One region of the Marinomonas sp. PE14-40 genome, then DNA from elsewhere that is predicted to be linked to it. Evidence: predicted binding sites of a transcription regulator. Region 1 holds the regulator's gene; each other region holds the start of a gene.
What was found. Region 1 encodes FNR, which switches genes on or off when oxygen is low (the NO sensors DNR and NnrR bind a similar motif). Its sites were predicted from a motif close to TTGATNTANATCAA; they were not measured.

Region 1 (5,659 bases):
CAGGTTATCAAAAATATGTTACAACAATGGGATAAAGAATATCCCGGTCGTACCGATACGTTGTTTACAAGTATGCAAAATATCGTACCGTCGCATATGGCAGATACAAATTTATTTGATTTTAAAGATTTATCTATTAGTCCAGATGCCTTAGATAAATTAAATATAATTTCACTATAGGATATATTGATGAGTTTTAATAAATATGCAATTACTTTTGCGCTTGGTTTGTTAAGTGTTGGAGCAAATGCTTCAAGTGTTTCAGGTACTCTATCTGATGATACGGCTAAATTAAATGCGTCTTTAAGCATAGATCCTGTTGAGATTGAAGCGGGTGCTTTGTATTTATCTGAAGGCGGTAAATCTGGTTATGTTGGCGTAATGATTGTTGATAAGGCTGACCCTATTGAAGTCGGCGTTGGTGCAAGATTGCGTGCAGTAGAGGGTGATCTAGGTGCTAACGATTCAGGTTACGGTGTAGGATTAGGTGGTTATTATCGTTACATTATTCCACAAGCTAACCGTGTAAGCATATATGCATCTGGTTATTACTACCCAGGGCTTTTCACCTATGGAGATATGAAAAGACAGCACGAAGCTGATTTGAGAGTGGAATATTTTGCAACACGTAATGCAAGAGTTTATTTTAGCTATAGTGTTGTAAAAACTGAATTTAATGATCATAGTGAAAAGTATACTTTGGATGAGGGTGTGCACATTGGAGTAGCAGCTTACTTCTAGGTGTGACTAAAACAGAATCAAAAAAAAGGGCGCTAAATTAGCGCCCTTTTTTTATTCGCCTTCAAAGGCGCAGAGACTATAAACGGGTATCTCTAAGTCACTAATAATCTGACTGCCTTTTAAATCAGGTAGGTCAATAATAGCTGCAACTTCTTTGATGTTAGCGCCTTGTGATTTTAATAGGCTGATAGCAGCGCAAAGCGTGCCACCAGTCGCTATTAAGTCGTCAAAGAGTAATACTTGATCACCCTCAGATACAGCACCTTCTTGAATCTCTAGCTCTGCTTCTCCGTACTCAAGCGCATACTTTTGTGAAATAGTTGCACCTGGTAGTTTGCCTTTTTTGCGCACAAGAATTAGAGGCTTTTGCAGCTCATAAGCAAGAATAGAAGCGATAAGAAAGCCACGAGCATCAATGCAGGCAATGTGGCTTATATCAGTTGCTATATACCTATGAATATAAGCATCAACAACCATTCTCAAACCCTTAGGGTCTGAGAAAATTGGAGTGATGTCTCTAAAACTAATACCTTCTTTAGGCCAGTCTTCAACTGTTTGTATTAAAGATTTTATGTAAAAATCATCGTAAAGCATTATATCGCCTTGTGTTAGCTATCAAATACTTTCAATTTTATCACAATCTTCTGACATGCCGATTAGTTTTTGCATTTGATCTAGATCGATAATGCTAATTTCTTTGCCATCAACTTGAATCATGCCGTTTTTTTGAAAACGTGTGATTACTCGACTAACGGTTTCAACTGCTAAACCAAGATAATTGCCGATTTCACCACGAGACATGGCAAGTCTAAATGATGTTGCAGAATAGCCACGTTTTTTAAAGCGCGCACTTAAATTTAGTAATAAAGAAGCGACTTTCTCATCTGCATTTTTTTTACCTAATAGCACCATCATTTGTTGGTCATCACAAATTTTGCGGCTCATCACTTTAAAAAGTTGATGCTTAAGAGTAGGGATCTGTTCAGATAATTGCTCTAAATGAGAAAAAGGAATTTCACACACCGTGGTTGTTTCAAGCGCTTTTGCAGACACTGGATAAATGTTTTTATCTATCCCGCTAAGGCCAAGAAGCTCACTTGGGCAGTAAAAGCCTGTAATTTGCTCTTCACCAGAGTTAGTGATATTAAAAGTTTTAAGTGTGCCGGTACGTACGGCATACACAGATTCGAACTCGTCTCCCTGACGAAATAAAATATCCCCTTTTTTTAGAGGTTTTTTACGTTCAATGATCTGATCCAATCGATTAACATCGTCATCAGCTAAAGAAATTGGCAGGCATAGCGCGCTAAGGCTGCAATTCTGGCATTGAGATGTAAGTTTACTGTTAAATCGAGCGTTGTTAAGAGCTAAAGACATAATGATCTCCCTGAACTTGATCTATGTTTCTAAATTACTTTAGAGTATGAAATTACGTTATTTAAGTATTTATCAAAAGTCATGCAAATGCAGCGGATTAAAAGTCTGCCAGAGTCCGTGACCCTAATATAAGGTATTGGCTCATTTGTTAACTTAATAATGCCGTCTTTCTCTAGTTTTCTAAGCTCTGATAGTTCATTTTTAAAGTAATTTGAAAATACGATATTAAACTCACTCTCAATGTCACTTGAATCTAGTTCAAAGTTGCAAATTAAAGACATAATGACCTTATGTCTTATTTGGTCGTCACGATTACTCATGTATCCCTTCATAATCGCTAACTGACCGCTTTCAATGCTTTTGCGATAATCTTTTGTCGCCGTATGATTTTGAACATATGTTTTGCCTATTTGACTGATAGCTGATGTGCCAAATGCCAATAGGTCACAGTTTGCATGTGTTGTATATCCTTGGAAATTTCGTTTCAACTCTCCTTTATTTTGTGCTTTTGCCAACGCATCCTTGGGTTTGGCGAAATGATCCATTCCTATGTATTGATAGCCTGCACTGGTAAGCATATCGATGCATAATTTAAGAATAGCTAATTTTGTATTTGTGTCTGGTAACTGATCTTCTGGAATCTGTCTTTGAGAAGCAAACCGTTTAGGTAAATGAGCATAGTTAAATACTGAAATCCTATCAGGATCAAGTTTGATTACTTGATTAAGGGTTTGTTCAAAGCTTTCAGCAGTTTGATATGGAAGCCCATATATTAGGTCGAAATTGATAGAGTGATAACCTAGTTTACGACTACACTGCATTAGGCTGTCAATTAATTCGTAGCTTTGTATGCGATTAATAGTAGTTTGGACTCGTTTGTCAAAATCTTGAATGCCATAGCTAAGGCGGTTAAAGCCGAGTTCTCTTAGTGCTGACAGCTTTTCTTGGCTAACTTCTCTTGGGTCAACCTCTATGCTGTATTCACCTTCATCATCGGGAAGTAAATTGAACTCTTGCTTGATGTAGTTAATCAATTTTTTAAAGGCATCGGTTGATAAGAAGGTAGGGGTGCCACCCCCAAAGTGAAGTTGTTGTACTTCTCTTTCATCGTTAAGCATTAAAGATTTAAGGCGAATTTCTTCAATAAGAAGTTCAAGGTACTCATCGCCTTTTTTGTAGTTACTTGTGATTACTTTATTGCACGCACAGTAATAGCAAAGCTTTGCGCAGTAGGGGACATGAAAGTAGAGACTTAATGGTTTTTTTGAGGGCATCAGCATTTCTTCAATTAAAGAGAGCTTGCTAATGTTGCTGCTAAATTGAGGTGCAGTAGGGTAAGAGGTATATCTAGGACCCGAAATATTATATTTTTGAATGAGTTGTGTATTCCAGAGCATCTAAACGTCCTATTAAAAATTCTTATAGTATTTTAACTGCTAAGGAAATTTAAAAATTGATATATGTCAGCCTTTTGGTTGGCGTGTTTTATAAATATGGCGCTATCTAAGGAAAGCAGCTTGTATTAAGTTTTGGAAAAATGGAAATGTCCAAATAGCGTAAATCAGCATAAAGACACCGCTAACGGTATTGAGGTGGTACTGTTTCCAGCTTTCTTTTAGGCTTTTACTGAATATTCCGGTAGCTAACATTGCCGGCATGGTGCCAAGCCCAAATGCAAGCATAAGTAGTATGGCTTCAAAAGGTGTGGATCTAGCTGAGATCCAAATTAAACTGGAATAAACAAGTCCACAGGGTAGCCAGCCCCAAACAAAGCCAGCTAAAAAGGCTTGTTTTCTGGTTTTGATAGGTAATAATTTCTTTGCGAAAGGGGCTATATATTGCCAGCCAAATGAGCCAAGCTTTTCAACTTTTAATATTAGTTGTGACTGTTTTAAAAGATAAAGGCCCATGAGAAAGAGAATAGTGGCTGCAAAGGTTCTTAGTGCATAACTGGCGCTTTCATAATAATCGCTAAAAGACTGAAAGAAGAAGCTAAAAACAAGGGCTAGGATAGAGTAGCTAGTAATTCGCCCTAAATTGTAATTTAACTGTGTTGCTAGCAATCCTTTGCTATTAGGTGTGTTGAAAGAAAGGGCGCTTATGATACCTCCGCACATGCCAAAGCAGTGCCCTGCACCAGCAAGTCCAATAAGAAATGCAGTTAAAAGGTCGAATTCGCTCATTTGTTTTTGTCGTTATCATCTTCTTCGAATAGTATTCTTTGACCTTCACGGTCAAGGTCTTCAAATTGATCTTTTTTAACCGCCCAAGTAAAGATAGCGACTGCGATAAAAACAAAGATTGCTGCAATTGGGATTAGTAGGTAAAGGCTTTCCATTTTTTCTCCAATAGTTTATTTAGAAAGGCGGCTAGCATTAAGGGCAACTAATAATGAACTAAGTGCCATACCAATTGCTGCAGCCCAGGCAGGAACATAGCCAAGAATAGCGGCGGGTAGCATGATGGCGTTGTAGCTAGCGGCCCAAAATAAATTCTGCTTTATGATTGTTTGGCACTTTTTGGCTAACTTAATTGAGTGATTGATTGTATTAATTTGGCTATTAATCAATACTGCATCAGCATGGATTTTTGCTAAATCAGAGCTTGCAGCCATGGCAATTGATGTATTAGCTCCTGCCAGTGAAGGAACATCATTTAGACCGTCACCAACCATTAAAATGTTAGTTTTGTCATCTTGTGAGTTGATCCATTGCCACTTTTCTTCAGGTGACATTTGGCATTTAAAGTGATCAAATGCCTCAGGGCTTAACACAGAGTTTGCCGACTCGTTTGTATCGCCCGTTAATAAACTCACCTGAATTCTATTATGTCTTAGATCACTTATTGCTTCTTGGCTATGGGGTCTTAGTCTGTCTTGAAGGTAAATGGTTCCAATAATTCCAGTGTTTACTTTAGCTAAATATAGCGTTAAACCAGTGAAGTCAGAAGCGCTCGGTTTTGTTTTATTGTCTAAGCTTGAAATAAACTTCAGATTGCCTAGTAAATAACGTTCGCCGTTTATCATCCCTTCAACACCAAGGCCGGTGTGATTAATAATGTTATTTGCTTTAAAGGGGGATATTTGTCTAAAAGCTTTTGCGATTGGGTGAATAGACTCGCTCTCAAGTGCGCTTGCTATATGTAAGCATTGGTTTTTATCAATAGCATCAACATGACTAATATCAAATTGACCATGGGTAAGAGTGCCTGTCTTATCAAATATAATATGCTTACATCGAGCAAGTGACTCAATAACATGTCCTCTTGTGACGAGTAATCCAAACTCTTTAAGTTTGTTGGTCGCTGATGTTAGAGCCACAGGTGTCGCTAGTGATAAAGCGCAGGGGCAAGTGACGACTAATACGCTAATCATAATCCAATAGGCTTCATCTGACCCTGCAAGTGTCCAGCCTATAAATGTGAGGCTGGCGCAAATAAGGACTAGGATAACGAAATAATGAGCAACATTATCTGCAATTTTAGCAATTTTAGGTTTTTCACTCAGTGCTCTATCGGTTAAGCGTTCTATTGCGGCTGCGCG
Region 2 (5,659 bases), 1.4 Mb from region 1:
AACCGCAACACCTTGCTCTAACAAATAAGCCGTAACTGCTTCGGCTCGTTGTTTCGATAGTTCTCGGTTGTCTCTTCTTGAACCCAATGAATCTGTATGACCATCAATATAGATATATTCAACACTTGGATCATTCGCGACATAAAGAGCAACAAGATCCAACCTATCCTGCATTCTGGTTGAAAGTAACACGCCATTTTCAGGAAAGAGCACTGCAGATCGAGCAATTTGATCGTAATTAACGGGTAATAAACTCGCCATACAACGTCTAAATTCGTTGTAAGCAGGAGCGAAATTAATATTCGTTAAAGCAACTTCAATGGTTTCGCGACCACTTTCCCAAGCACTACCAGCCAATACGGGGTGTAACCCTTTATTTAAGCTCGTCAGCATGCGTTCAGCCACCTTTCCACCCACTTCGACAGTCATACCATAACCTGGATAAGCCAATACTTCTAATGTTTCAGGTTTTAATCCTGGAGACCAGTTAGGTGCCTGAGAGATTATATATACATTGCCCGGCCCCAATTTTTCATTGCCTGGGTTAAGGATGAATTTCATGGGTTCACCTGCATTTTTAATAAAATGCCCTTCCCCATAATACATAATGGGATGACTTAAACTACAGGAAAAAATATCACCCGAAAGAAGCCACTGGGCTTCGTTCAAGTCAGATTGATAACGAGTTATGGCCTGTGACGAAGCACTAAATCCAACACCAAGCGTACAAACAGCTGGTATTAGTATTTTTTTCAATTTTTTTAGTACCGCATTTCCCATTAGATATCTCGTTCAAGCTAACAAATGTGTTATGCTGCAATCCTATCCAGCAATAACATTACGAGCAAGTGGCACATTAAGGATTAGTCTTGTCAAACCACCAAAATTCCACCATGCACGAAATTAAAGACCGCTTCCGTGGTTTCTTACCAGTTGTTATCGACGTTGAGACCGCAGGCTTTAATAATAAAACTGACGCATTATTAGAAATCGCTGCCAGCATCCTTAGAATGGATGAAAATGGCGAGCTCTATATCCATGAAACCATTGAGTTCAATGTAAGACCATTTGAAGGTGCAAACCTTGAAAAATCGGCCTTAGAATTTACTGGCATTGACCCTTTTGATCCCGAACGTAAAGATGTGGTTGAAGCAGAAGTGCTAGGCCAAATTTTTAGCAAGGTGAGAAAAGAGCTCAAGTCAGTGGGTTGTAAACGTGCCATTCTAGTTGGCCACAACGCAGCATTTGACCATGGTTTTTTAAATGCAGCAATCGAGCGTTGCGATATCAAACGCAACCCTTTCCACCCATTTTCAAGCTTTGATACGGCGAGCCTTGCTGGTCTTGCTTTTGGTCAAACAGTCCTCGCAAAAGCCTGTGAAGCTGCCGCTATCCCATTTAGTAACGCTGAAGCACATTCTGCAAAATATGATACAGAGAAAACAGCTGAGCTTTTCTGTGAAATCGTAAATAGATGGAAAAGATTAGGTGGCTGGAGTTTAGCAGCACCTGAGTCAATGGATGACATGTCATCTTTTGTCTAGCTAAGCTTTTTTAAGAGGTTATGAGCAAGTTGCCGATAACCTCTTAAAATCTCTCTATACAATTAGTTTGTACTCTCGTAATTGATACGATAGGGTTTATTGTAAAAGCACCTGCTTTGCCAATAGGACACTCAATACACATGGCTAAACCCGCTAAGCATAAACACAGCCCTTTTAAACGCTTGCTTTATTTAGCAACAGGGTGGATATCCTTAATTCTTGGCATAATAGGTGTAGTCCTTCCTCTCCTTCCAACAACCCCTTTTATATTATTGAGTGCTTGGTGTTTCTCTCAATCATCAACACGCTTTCATAGCTGGCTGACATCACATAAATATTTCGGCCCTATCATCCAAGACTGGCAGTCTGATAAAGGCATCCCTAAGAAAAGCCGCAATCGAGCCATCATTTTTATGTGGTGTGGTATGGGACTTTCTATATTTTTGGTCGGCAAATTTTGGGCAACCTTATCTCTCATTTGTATTGGAATTTGCGTCAGCATATATCTACTTCGACTCCCCTTACGTGCAGAGACAAACTAATCACTGATTTATCTAACGCCTTTCTTAAATAACACCTTCAGCTTTTTCAAAATACGCTTTTCAGTCTCGATAAAGTGTCATAAACAAGGATTAACTTGATACATATCAGGACGAAGTGCAGCATTTAAATTAGTCTATTTTTTGATCAGGAAAGTAACCTAAACTCACACCTATAAAATATTACCTGAGTAAGGAGATTCAGATGGCCAATAACCTTTCATATCTCATGCTTGAACATCCCCACTATCGGGATGAAATCAGATTGCTAAATTTGTATAACGCTGAGTTTCAAACCATGGCGGTTGAATATCAGCACCTCACAACACAAATTCAAGCACTAGACGAGTCACAGCCTTGTGATAAATTACGTCGATATCAAAGTCGCCACCAAGCGCTTAATCAAACCATTCAGTCAATGTTAGTCAAACACGCCCTAGCAGCAAAACTTTAAAGGAGTATTTTATGCCTTACCTCCCTATTAGTCAGAGTCTTACCCGCAACATTAGAATAGCTTCCTTTGATCATTGCATTAGCAAGGCTGAAGCAGGCCTGTTAGATAGCTATAAAGAAAGACTTGATAGGCTACAACAGATCAAGCAGAAAAAAGATGCTTCACTGATACTTAACGAAGTATTTGATGAATGCCAAAAATCTGAACACTTAGCGCTAGAAAAACTACAAATCTCAATACAGAAAGCACAAGAAACTGACTACGGGCTTTGTCAGTCATGTCGCAAACCGATTGATGAAAGACGATTAACCATTCTGCCAGATATCAAACATTGCTTTGATTGCAGTCATTGATGATTTGACACAAGTATTTCACTCACAAAGCTACTAAGGTTTTGCGCTTTCCTTAATCTAGATCAAGATATTTTTCTGATACAACCTTATGCTCTAAGCAGGATCAAATAATTATCAACATAAAATTAAGGAAGACACTATGCCTGTAGAGCACCACACTCTAGCCAATGATTTACCTGAGTTTAAGCATGAAATTCACCAACTAAAAATGGAGAATGCTCACTTTAAAAAGTTGTTTGATGAGTACCATGAGCTAACACGTAGTATTGAGAACATGGAGAATGAAGTGACACTCGCGACCACTTCAGAAGAAGAAAAAGCCAAGCATCGCCGTGTTTATTTAAAAGACGAACTGGTTAGCATGCTGAGAAAAGCGCAAGCGACTACCGCTTAAACCGTATTCAGATAAAGCCCTTTTCAACTATTTGATTAGGGCTTTTACATCAAAGTTCAAACGCTAAAATTGCAGAAGCTGTTTCCACCCCCATTTTTGCAAGATCGCCACTTTCAAACTTATAACTAGCCATACTCCCTTCAAGCCACAACCCATCAATCACCGCATTAATTTTCACAGCAGATCTCGATGACTCTTGCTCTGTAACCAACTGCCCATTACTTTCCAAGGTGGCTTTTATAAGCGGCTGTAAAATATTAGTTGTTTCCACATAACCATCACTTCTGATCGCAGCCATTTGCTCATCAATATAGGTAAGAGGTAGAAAATTAGCCCATAACAAAACAGTTCTAGGAGATACGATGGGGAAGGACAAGGTCGCCTCTATAAAACGACGCAAGCGCTCTTTCGCAGGTAGTTGAGAATCCTCAATATTTACCCTAGCGCTTGCATAAATTTGCTCCAAAAGGGCAGCATAAGCGGCCCTTATCAACTCATCTTTACTGGAGAAGTAAAATCGAATGAGTCCATTGGTTACTCCAGCATAGTCAGCGACTTTTCGCACTGTCGCGCCTTGTAACCCTTCATTTTCAATACAGTCTAAAGCCGCTTCTATCAGCTCCTGACGTCGATTATTACCTTCTCTTCTCTTAATAGACATACTAGGTATGCTTTAACCTCGCAATATTGGATTAGTCAAACAGGTAGGCCCTCCTTCACATGCAATGCAAAGGGCATCTCCTTCAAACACATGAACCTTACACCCAGCACTTTGCATCATAACCTTGGTTAAAGGAAAACCATCTATCATAACGCACTCTTTTGGTTTAACAGGTAAAACATTTAAGTTTAAACCGCCACTTGCAAGATACTCTTCAGCTGGGGCATCTAGCAATGTATAGCCTTCTTCCAACAATAGATTATAAAAAGCGGTTGGCATAAGTGGCGAATATATTAACGCTAACTTTTCATCAAGAGGAGAAATCATTGACATTAAATGTAAACAAGCTTCAGCACCATGCCAAACCGGTAAATCAAAACCTATCACATTAATACTAAACGGATTTAAGATTTTATTAAGCTGATCAATACCCTCTCGATTAGAGCGGAAGCCACAGCCAACCACGATAGTATTTTTATTTAACCAAATAAAGTCACCACCTTCTATCATTGCACTTCCAGTCAACTCACCCAAAATAGGCACACCAGCAGCCTGATAAGCCTGTCTATGAAGGTTAGGTTCAGGCACCCTCAATGCCTTCCCCATATTGAGTAAAACAGCCCCATGATCTGTCACTAAAGACGCATCCTGAGTAAACATAGCATCACACAAGCCATCATTATCATCTTCGATCCAGCTAATTTCTGCACCAGACTGTGCAACAATCTTAGCAAAAGCATCATATTGCTCAATGGCCTTAGGAGCATCAAACATAGTGCCGTAATGCCACTCTTTTGCATCTGCAGCAAGCAAGCTAGCCCCAGGACGTCGCATAAGAACACGTTGAATCGGTGCAACCATTGACTGACTACCAAATAGTTTCATCTTTTGAATCTCCTAATTTTTACTTTTTATTTGATCACTTATCACTCAAAGCAATCTTGTTGACATCATTATTATGCAAGTGTATAAATTTATGCAAGCGCATAATTTGATTATTTTAAAAAATCATTTAGAGACTTCAACATGGCCATAAATGAAAAAAACACAAAAAGCAGCATTCTTGAAATCACCAATCTTAGGAAGAGTTTTGGTCAATTAGAAGTTCTCAAAGGAATAGACTTGAGTGCAGAAAAAGGTGACGTCATTGCTCTTATTGGAGGCAGTGGTTCAGGTAAGTCCACCACACTTCGCTGCATCAATATGCTTGAAACACCCAGTGCTGGTGAAATTCGTATTTTTGGTAAAAAAATTGAGCTCATTAGCAATAAACAAGGTGACATGATAGCTAAAGACCAAAAACAGCTTCGTCTCATCCGCCAGAAGCTAGGTATGGTTTTTCAAGGCTTTCACCTTTGGCAACACATGAATATAGAACAAAACATAATCGAAGTACCAACTCAGGTATTTGGCATTCCTAAAGAAGACGCCTTAACCAATGCCCACCAGCTACTAAAACGCGTCGGCCTTTACGATAAGAAGCACCAGTATCCTTGCAACCTTTCTGGTGGCCAACAACAGAGAGCAGCCATAGCCAGAGCGCTTGCAATCAACCCCGAACTAATGCTTTTTGATGAGCCAACATCAGCTTTGGACCCAGAGCTAGTCAGCGAAGTTTTAGCTGTTATGCATGATTTAGCAACTGAAGGTAGAAGCATGATCATAGTCACGCATGAAATGAAGTTCGCTGCGGATGTCGCCAATAAAGTCATGT
Region 3 (5,659 bases), 790 kb from region 1:
GGTTATTGTGTCGAACGTGCCGCAGTTTGATACGACTCGTGATGATATGGCTAGACGTTTTATCAATCTAGTAGATGAGTTTTATGATAGGCACGTTAAGTTAATTGTTTCAGCAGAAGTAGATATTCCTGATATATATAAAGGGACTCAGTTGTCTTTTGAGTATGACAGAACCGTCAGTCGTTTACTCGAAATGCAATCTGAAGAATACCTGTCGTTAGAGCATCGACCATAAAAGCACGTAATAGCGATAATAACTTGGTGTTTATCTAAATTGTCCTCTTTATAAAGTGGGGTGGAATGTGTATAATCCGCTCGCCTTTTTTAAAAGGTATATGCACGTTATATCTTCATTAATGTCGATATAACCAATAATAATAGGTATTGAGCATGTCAATACATGCTAAATGAAAGGGTTTTTGATGAAAACTTTTACTGCAAAACCTGCTGAAGTAAGACGCGACTGGTTCGTTGTTGATGCTGAAGGCAAAACTTTAGGCCGTTTGGCTACCGAGATTGCTCGTCGTTTACGCGGTAAGCATAAAGCTGAATATACTCCTCATGTTGACACTGGTGATTACATCGTTGTTATCAATGCTGAGAAAGTTCACGTTACTGGTAACAAGGCTAAAGCTAAACAATACTATCGTCACACTGGTTACCCAGGTGGCTTGCGTTCGATGAATTTTGAAACGCTGATTGATCATGCTCCTGAGCGCGTTCTTGAACTCGCAGTTAAAGGTATGTTGCCAAAAGGTCCTTTGGGCCGTGCTATGCACAAGAAAATGAAAGTGTATGCTGGTACTCAACATCCACATGCAGCTCAACAGCCGCTAGAACTTAATATTTAATACGGAAGATCATTATGTCAGCTACTCAATACTACGGTACAGGTCGTCGCAAATCATCTACCGCTCGTGTATTCCTAAAGGCCGGTACTGGTAACCTAGTTATCAATGACCGTTCTCTAGAGCAATATTTCGGCCGTGAAACTGCGCAAATGGTTGTTCGTCAACCACTAGAGCTTGTTGAAGCAACAGAAAAATTTGACGTTTACATCACTGTTAAAGGTGGTGGTATTTCTGGTCAAGCTGGTGCTATTCGTCACGGTATTACACGTGCATTGCTACAGTATGATGAGACACTACGTCGTTCTCTACGTGCTGCTGGTTACGTTACTCGTGACTCTCGTGAAGTAGAACGTAAAAAGGTTGGTCTACGCAAAGCGCGTCGTCGTCCTCAGTTCTCCAAGCGTTAATCTTGGGATACTTCCAAACGCCTGGTTATCCAGGCGTTTTTTTTATGCGATATGTCAATGTCGCTCTTCTGGTAATGAGACTTTTCTTGCCAGAACCCTTTGTTTTTTTTACTATTTGCACTGCATTCATATTGGGGTTCGTCATACTCTAATTTGGGATTTGTAATTTGGTGGGAGAGAACCATAATGAGTCAAAGCGACGTTAATAAAGGTCGACGTCGATTCCTGGTCGGAACAACAAGTGCTATTGGCGCGGTTGGTGCGGTCGGTATCGCGACCCCCTTTGTTGCTTCTTGGAATCCAAGCGCAAAAGCGAAAGCAGCTGGTGCGCCAGTTAAAGTTGATATCAGTAAGTTAGAAACTGGTCAACAAATGATTGTTGAGTGGCGTGGGCAGCCTGTTTGGGTCGTAAAACGATCTAAAGAGACACTTGATAATCTAACAAAAATATCTGATCAACTCAGTGATCCATCTTCTGAGAAAGAACAGCAACCTGAGTATGCACAAAATGCATACCGCTCTATTAAACCTGAAATTGCAGTGCTACTAGGTATTTGTACACACCTTGGTTGTTCTCCAACATACCGCCCAGAGTTAGCTCCAGAGGATTTGGGTCCAGAGTGGGTTGGTGGTTATTTCTGCCCTTGTCATGGTTCTCGCTTTGACTTAGCTGGACGTGTTTATAAGAGTGTTCCTGCGCCAATCAACCTATTAGTACCACCTTATCAATACCTTTCTGATAATGTGATCTTAATTGGTGATGACGGAGGTAAAGCATAATGGCTGATTTTAAAGAATCTAAAGGTTTGATGGGTTGGATTGACGCTCGTCTTCCTGTGACTGAAGCCTTTGAAAAACACATGAGCAAATATTATGCTCCGAAAAACTTCAATGTGTTTTATATCTTTGGTGTTCTGTCTCTCGTTGTACTTGTTAACCAAATACTAACGGGTGTGTGGTTGACTATGAGTTATACGCCTTCAGCTGAAGCAGCTTTTGCATCGGTTGAATACATCATGCGAGATGTAGAGTATGGCTGGCTTATTCGCTATCTGCATTCAACAGGTGCTTCGGCATTCTTTGTTGTTGTGTATATGCATATGTTTAGAGGCTTGTTGTACGGTTCTTATCAGAAACCACGCGAATTAGTTTGGTTATTTGGTATGGCTATTTACCTTGCTTTGATGGCTGAAGCTTTCATGGGGTACTTGCTTCCTTGGGGACAAATGTCTTACTGGGGTGCGCAGGTAATTATCTCCTTGTTTAGTGCGATTCCTTTGATCGGTCCAGACTTAGCTGAATGGATTCGTGGTGACTACCTGATTTCTGGTATTACGCTGAACCGCTTCTTCTCCTTGCATGTTATTGCTTTGCCTTTAGTTATTGTGGCACTTGTAGTATTGCACTTATTGGCATTACACCATGTGGGTTCTAACAACCCTAAAGGTGTTGATATCAAAAAGTATAAAGATGAAAACGGTGTGCCTTTAGACGGTATTCCATTCCATCCTTTCTATACAGTGCATGATTTGGTTGGTATTGCAGTCTTCCTATTTGTTTTCTGTTCAGTTGTCTTCTTCTTCCCAGAAATGGGCGGTTATTTCCTTGAGAAGCCGAACTTTGAAGCAGCTAACCCATTGAAGACACCTGAGCATATTGCGCCAGTATGGTATTTCACACCTTTCTATGCAATTTTGCGTGCCGTTACTTTTCCTCTATTTGGCTTAGACGCTAAGTTCTGGGGTGTAGTTGCGATGGGTGGTGCAATCGCGATTCTATTTGTATTGCCTTGGTTAGACAGAAGCCCTGTTAAGTCAATGCTATATAAAGGATGGATGAGTAAAGTTGCACTCTTTATCTTCTGTATCAGCTTTGTTGTGTTGGGTGTGTTAGGTGTGCTTCCTTCAACTGATGGTAGAACAACTGCTGCTCAAATCGCTTCTGTAATATACTTTGCGTATTTCCTATTGATGCCATGGTATACACGTTGGGAAAGCACTAAAACTGTGCCAGAGAGGGTGTAATTATGAAAAAAATTATTGCTACTATTACTCTGGCATTACTACCAGCACTAGGTTTTGCTGCAGGTAGTTCTGTAGAGCTAGAAGATATGACGCCAGATCTTCATGATAAAGCGTCACTACAGCGTGGTTTAAATACTTTCGCAAACTATTGCTTAGGTTGTCACGATGCAGGTTATGCACGTTTTGAACGTGCAGCAACTGACTTAGGTATTCCAGCAGATCTTTTCACTGAAAACTTATTGCCAGCAGGTAATAAAATTGGTGATTTGATGTCTAACTCTATGGACTCTAAAGATGCTAAAGCTTGGTTTGGTGCTCCGCCACCTGATCTTACGCTTGAAGCTCGCGTTCGTGGTAGTGACTGGGTTTATAGCTATCTAAAAGCTTTCTATGAAGATGAAACTCGTCCTTGGGGTGTAAACAATACTGTTTTCCCTAATGTCGGTATGCCGAATGTTTTGGAAGGTCTGCAGGGTGTTCGTCATGTGACCTGTGCACAAGCACCTGCATATGATGAAGATCACAATCCATTATTTGATACTTTAACGGGCGAAGCTCTTACTGTTGAAAAGTGTGGTATTGTAGCTCAGAAAACTAAAGGTTCTTTATCTGAAGAAGAGTTTGAGCAAGTGGTTTACGATGTAACTAACTTCTTAGTTTACATGGCTGACCCTATCCGTCTTCAGTCTGAAGCCTTAGGTTTGAAAGTATTATTATTTATCGTATTGTTTGGTGTTTTTGCCTTCCTCTTGAATAAAGAGTACTGGCGCGAAATTGACCATTAAAATACTGCAAACAATAGCCGCATTTGCGGCTATTGTTTGAATGCGTTTATGTAGCCCCACTTAGGGGTTTTCTTTGTTTTTGGAATAGGGGTTTATCCATGGGTGTTGTTGCAAAACGCTCTTCAATGACTTTTTTCTCTGATGGTGAAGACCATTACAGTCACAGAGTCAGAATTGTTTTAGCAGAAAAAGCCGTAACGGTTGATATCATTGATGTGGATCCATTCAACAAGCCAAGTGAGTTGGCGGATGTGAACCCATACAATGAGCTACCTGCGCTAGTTGACCGTGACCTTGTCTTGTATGAGCCAAATGTCATGATGGAATATTTGGATGAACGTTTCCCTCATCCTCCTCTGCTTCCTGTGTACCCTGTTGCACGTGCTGAAAGTCGTTTGTATATGTACCGTATTCAAAGAGACTGGGCAGCATTAGCTGATTTTATTCTAACGAGTAAAGATCAAGCAGCAATTGAAAAAGCTCAAAAAGAGCTAAGAGAAAGCCTAATTAATGTAGCGCCTATCTTTCAAGAAAAGCCTTACTTCATGAGTGATGAGTTCACGATTGTTGATTGTTGTTTAGCGCCGATTTTATGGAGACTTCCTATCCTTGGTGTGGAAATAACAAAAGAACAGGCGCAACCTTTATTTGAATACATGGATCTTATTTTTGATCGTGAATCGTTTAAAGAAAGCCTTTCTGAAGCTGAACAAGAAATGCGTTTAGACTAACCTTAATAAGTTAGTTATTAAATAAAGGGGCCTTATGCCCCTTTATTTGTTTAACAGAGAAACTAAAAAGAGAGAAGGGCGATGATCCCAAAAAGATCCTATTTATTGAAAGCTGCCTATGAGTGGGTTGTTGATAATGATATGACACCGTATCTTTTGGTGAATGCAGAATTGCCAAATGTGGTTGTGCCGACAGAGTTTATTCAGGATGGACAGATAGTTTTGAATATTAGTATGACAGCGGTAAGGCACCTTATTATGGATCAAGAAGCCGTGTCTTTTGAGGCTCGCTTTAGTGGTAAGCCAATGCAGGTTTATGTGCCTATTAAAGCAACGTTAGCGGTTTATGGTAAAGAGAATGGTGATGGCTTGTTCTTCCCTGACGAAGAGTTTCCTGATGAGCCTACAGATCCATCTCCAAAGAAAGAACCTGAGCCTCAAGCTGATAAAAAAGGTTTTACCTTAAGGGTCGTCAAGTAGCTCGATTAAAGCTATGGAAAATGAATTTTCAGGTTAATAAAAAAGGCGCTTAAAGCGCCTTTTTTAATCTTCGTATCCAAACAGTTGTCGTTCTATTAGATCTATTAGAGTGTGTATGACAAGGACTTGGCACTCATGTACTCTAGCAGTCCCTAATAGATTGATTTTGATTTCAGTGTCGTCTGTTGAAGTTAATGCTGAAATGTTCTTAGCTTCTGGGCTAGTTAAGGCCACGATAGACATCTTTCTTTGGTGTGCTGCTTGAATCGCTTGAATGATAGGGGAAGTGTTTCCTTTATTGGCTACTATGAAAAGTACATCGCCAGGGTTACCAATGGCGGTTAATTGCTTAGAAAACACATCATGGTAACTATCATTGTG

Region 2: Q0A08_RS22330 (YdcH family protein) is a predicted target of FNR. The motif match lies at 2,943-2,956, and genes of this name have one in related genera.
Region 3: petA (ubiquinol-cytochrome c reductase iron-sulfur subunit) is a predicted target of FNR. The motif match lies at 1,303-1,316, and genes of this name have one in related genera.

Annotation. Positions count from the first base shown of each region.
Region 1 is NZ_CP130700.1:1,008,641-1,014,299, reverse strand. Features, by position in the region: gene ttcA (tRNA 2-thiocytidine(32) synthetase TtcA) at 1-180, shown strand, start outside; gene Q0A08_RS04625 (YfaZ family outer membrane protein) at 190-741, shown strand; gene Q0A08_RS04620 (adenine phosphoribosyltransferase) at 793-1,335, opposite strand; gene fnr (fumarate/nitrate reduction transcriptional regulator Fnr) at 1,357-2,118, opposite strand; gene hemN (oxygen-independent coproporphyrinogen III oxidase) at 2,148-3,515, opposite strand; gene Q0A08_RS04605 (sulfite exporter TauE/SafE family protein) at 3,618-4,301, opposite strand; gene ccoS (cbb3-type cytochrome oxidase assembly protein CcoS) at 4,298-4,456, opposite strand; gene Q0A08_RS04595 (heavy metal translocating P-type ATPase) at 4,472-5,659, opposite strand, start outside.
Region 2 is NZ_CP130700.1:4,813,322-4,818,980, reverse strand. Features, by position in the region: gene Q0A08_RS22355 (flagellar protein MotY) at 1-780, opposite strand, end outside; gene rnt (ribonuclease T) at 894-1,544, shown strand; gene Q0A08_RS22345 (YbaN family protein) at 1,685-2,086, shown strand; gene Q0A08_RS22340 (hypothetical protein) at 2,289-2,537, shown strand; gene Q0A08_RS22335 (TraR/DksA C4-type zinc finger protein) at 2,549-2,890, shown strand; gene Q0A08_RS22330 (YdcH family protein) at 3,030-3,284, shown strand; gene Q0A08_RS22325 (TetR family transcriptional regulator C-terminal domain-containing protein) at 3,334-3,945, opposite strand; gene Q0A08_RS22320 (dimethylarginine dimethylaminohydrolase family protein) at 3,958-4,830, opposite strand; gene Q0A08_RS22315 (ATP-binding cassette domain-containing protein) at 4,972-5,659, shown strand, end outside.
Region 3 is NZ_CP130700.1:1,803,030-1,808,688, reverse strand. Features, by position in the region: gene zapE (cell division protein ZapE) at 1-235, shown strand, start outside; gene rplM (50S ribosomal protein L13) at 423-851, shown strand; gene rpsI (30S ribosomal protein S9) at 866-1,258, shown strand; gene petA (ubiquinol-cytochrome c reductase iron-sulfur subunit) at 1,445-2,038, shown strand; gene Q0A08_RS08210 (cytochrome b) at 2,038-3,282, shown strand; gene Q0A08_RS08205 (cytochrome c1) at 3,285-4,067, shown strand; gene Q0A08_RS08200 (glutathione S-transferase N-terminal domain-containing protein) at 4,166-4,798, shown strand; gene Q0A08_RS08195 (ClpXP protease specificity-enhancing factor) at 4,880-5,278, shown strand; gene Q0A08_RS08190 (SIS domain-containing protein) at 5,342-5,659, opposite strand, start outside.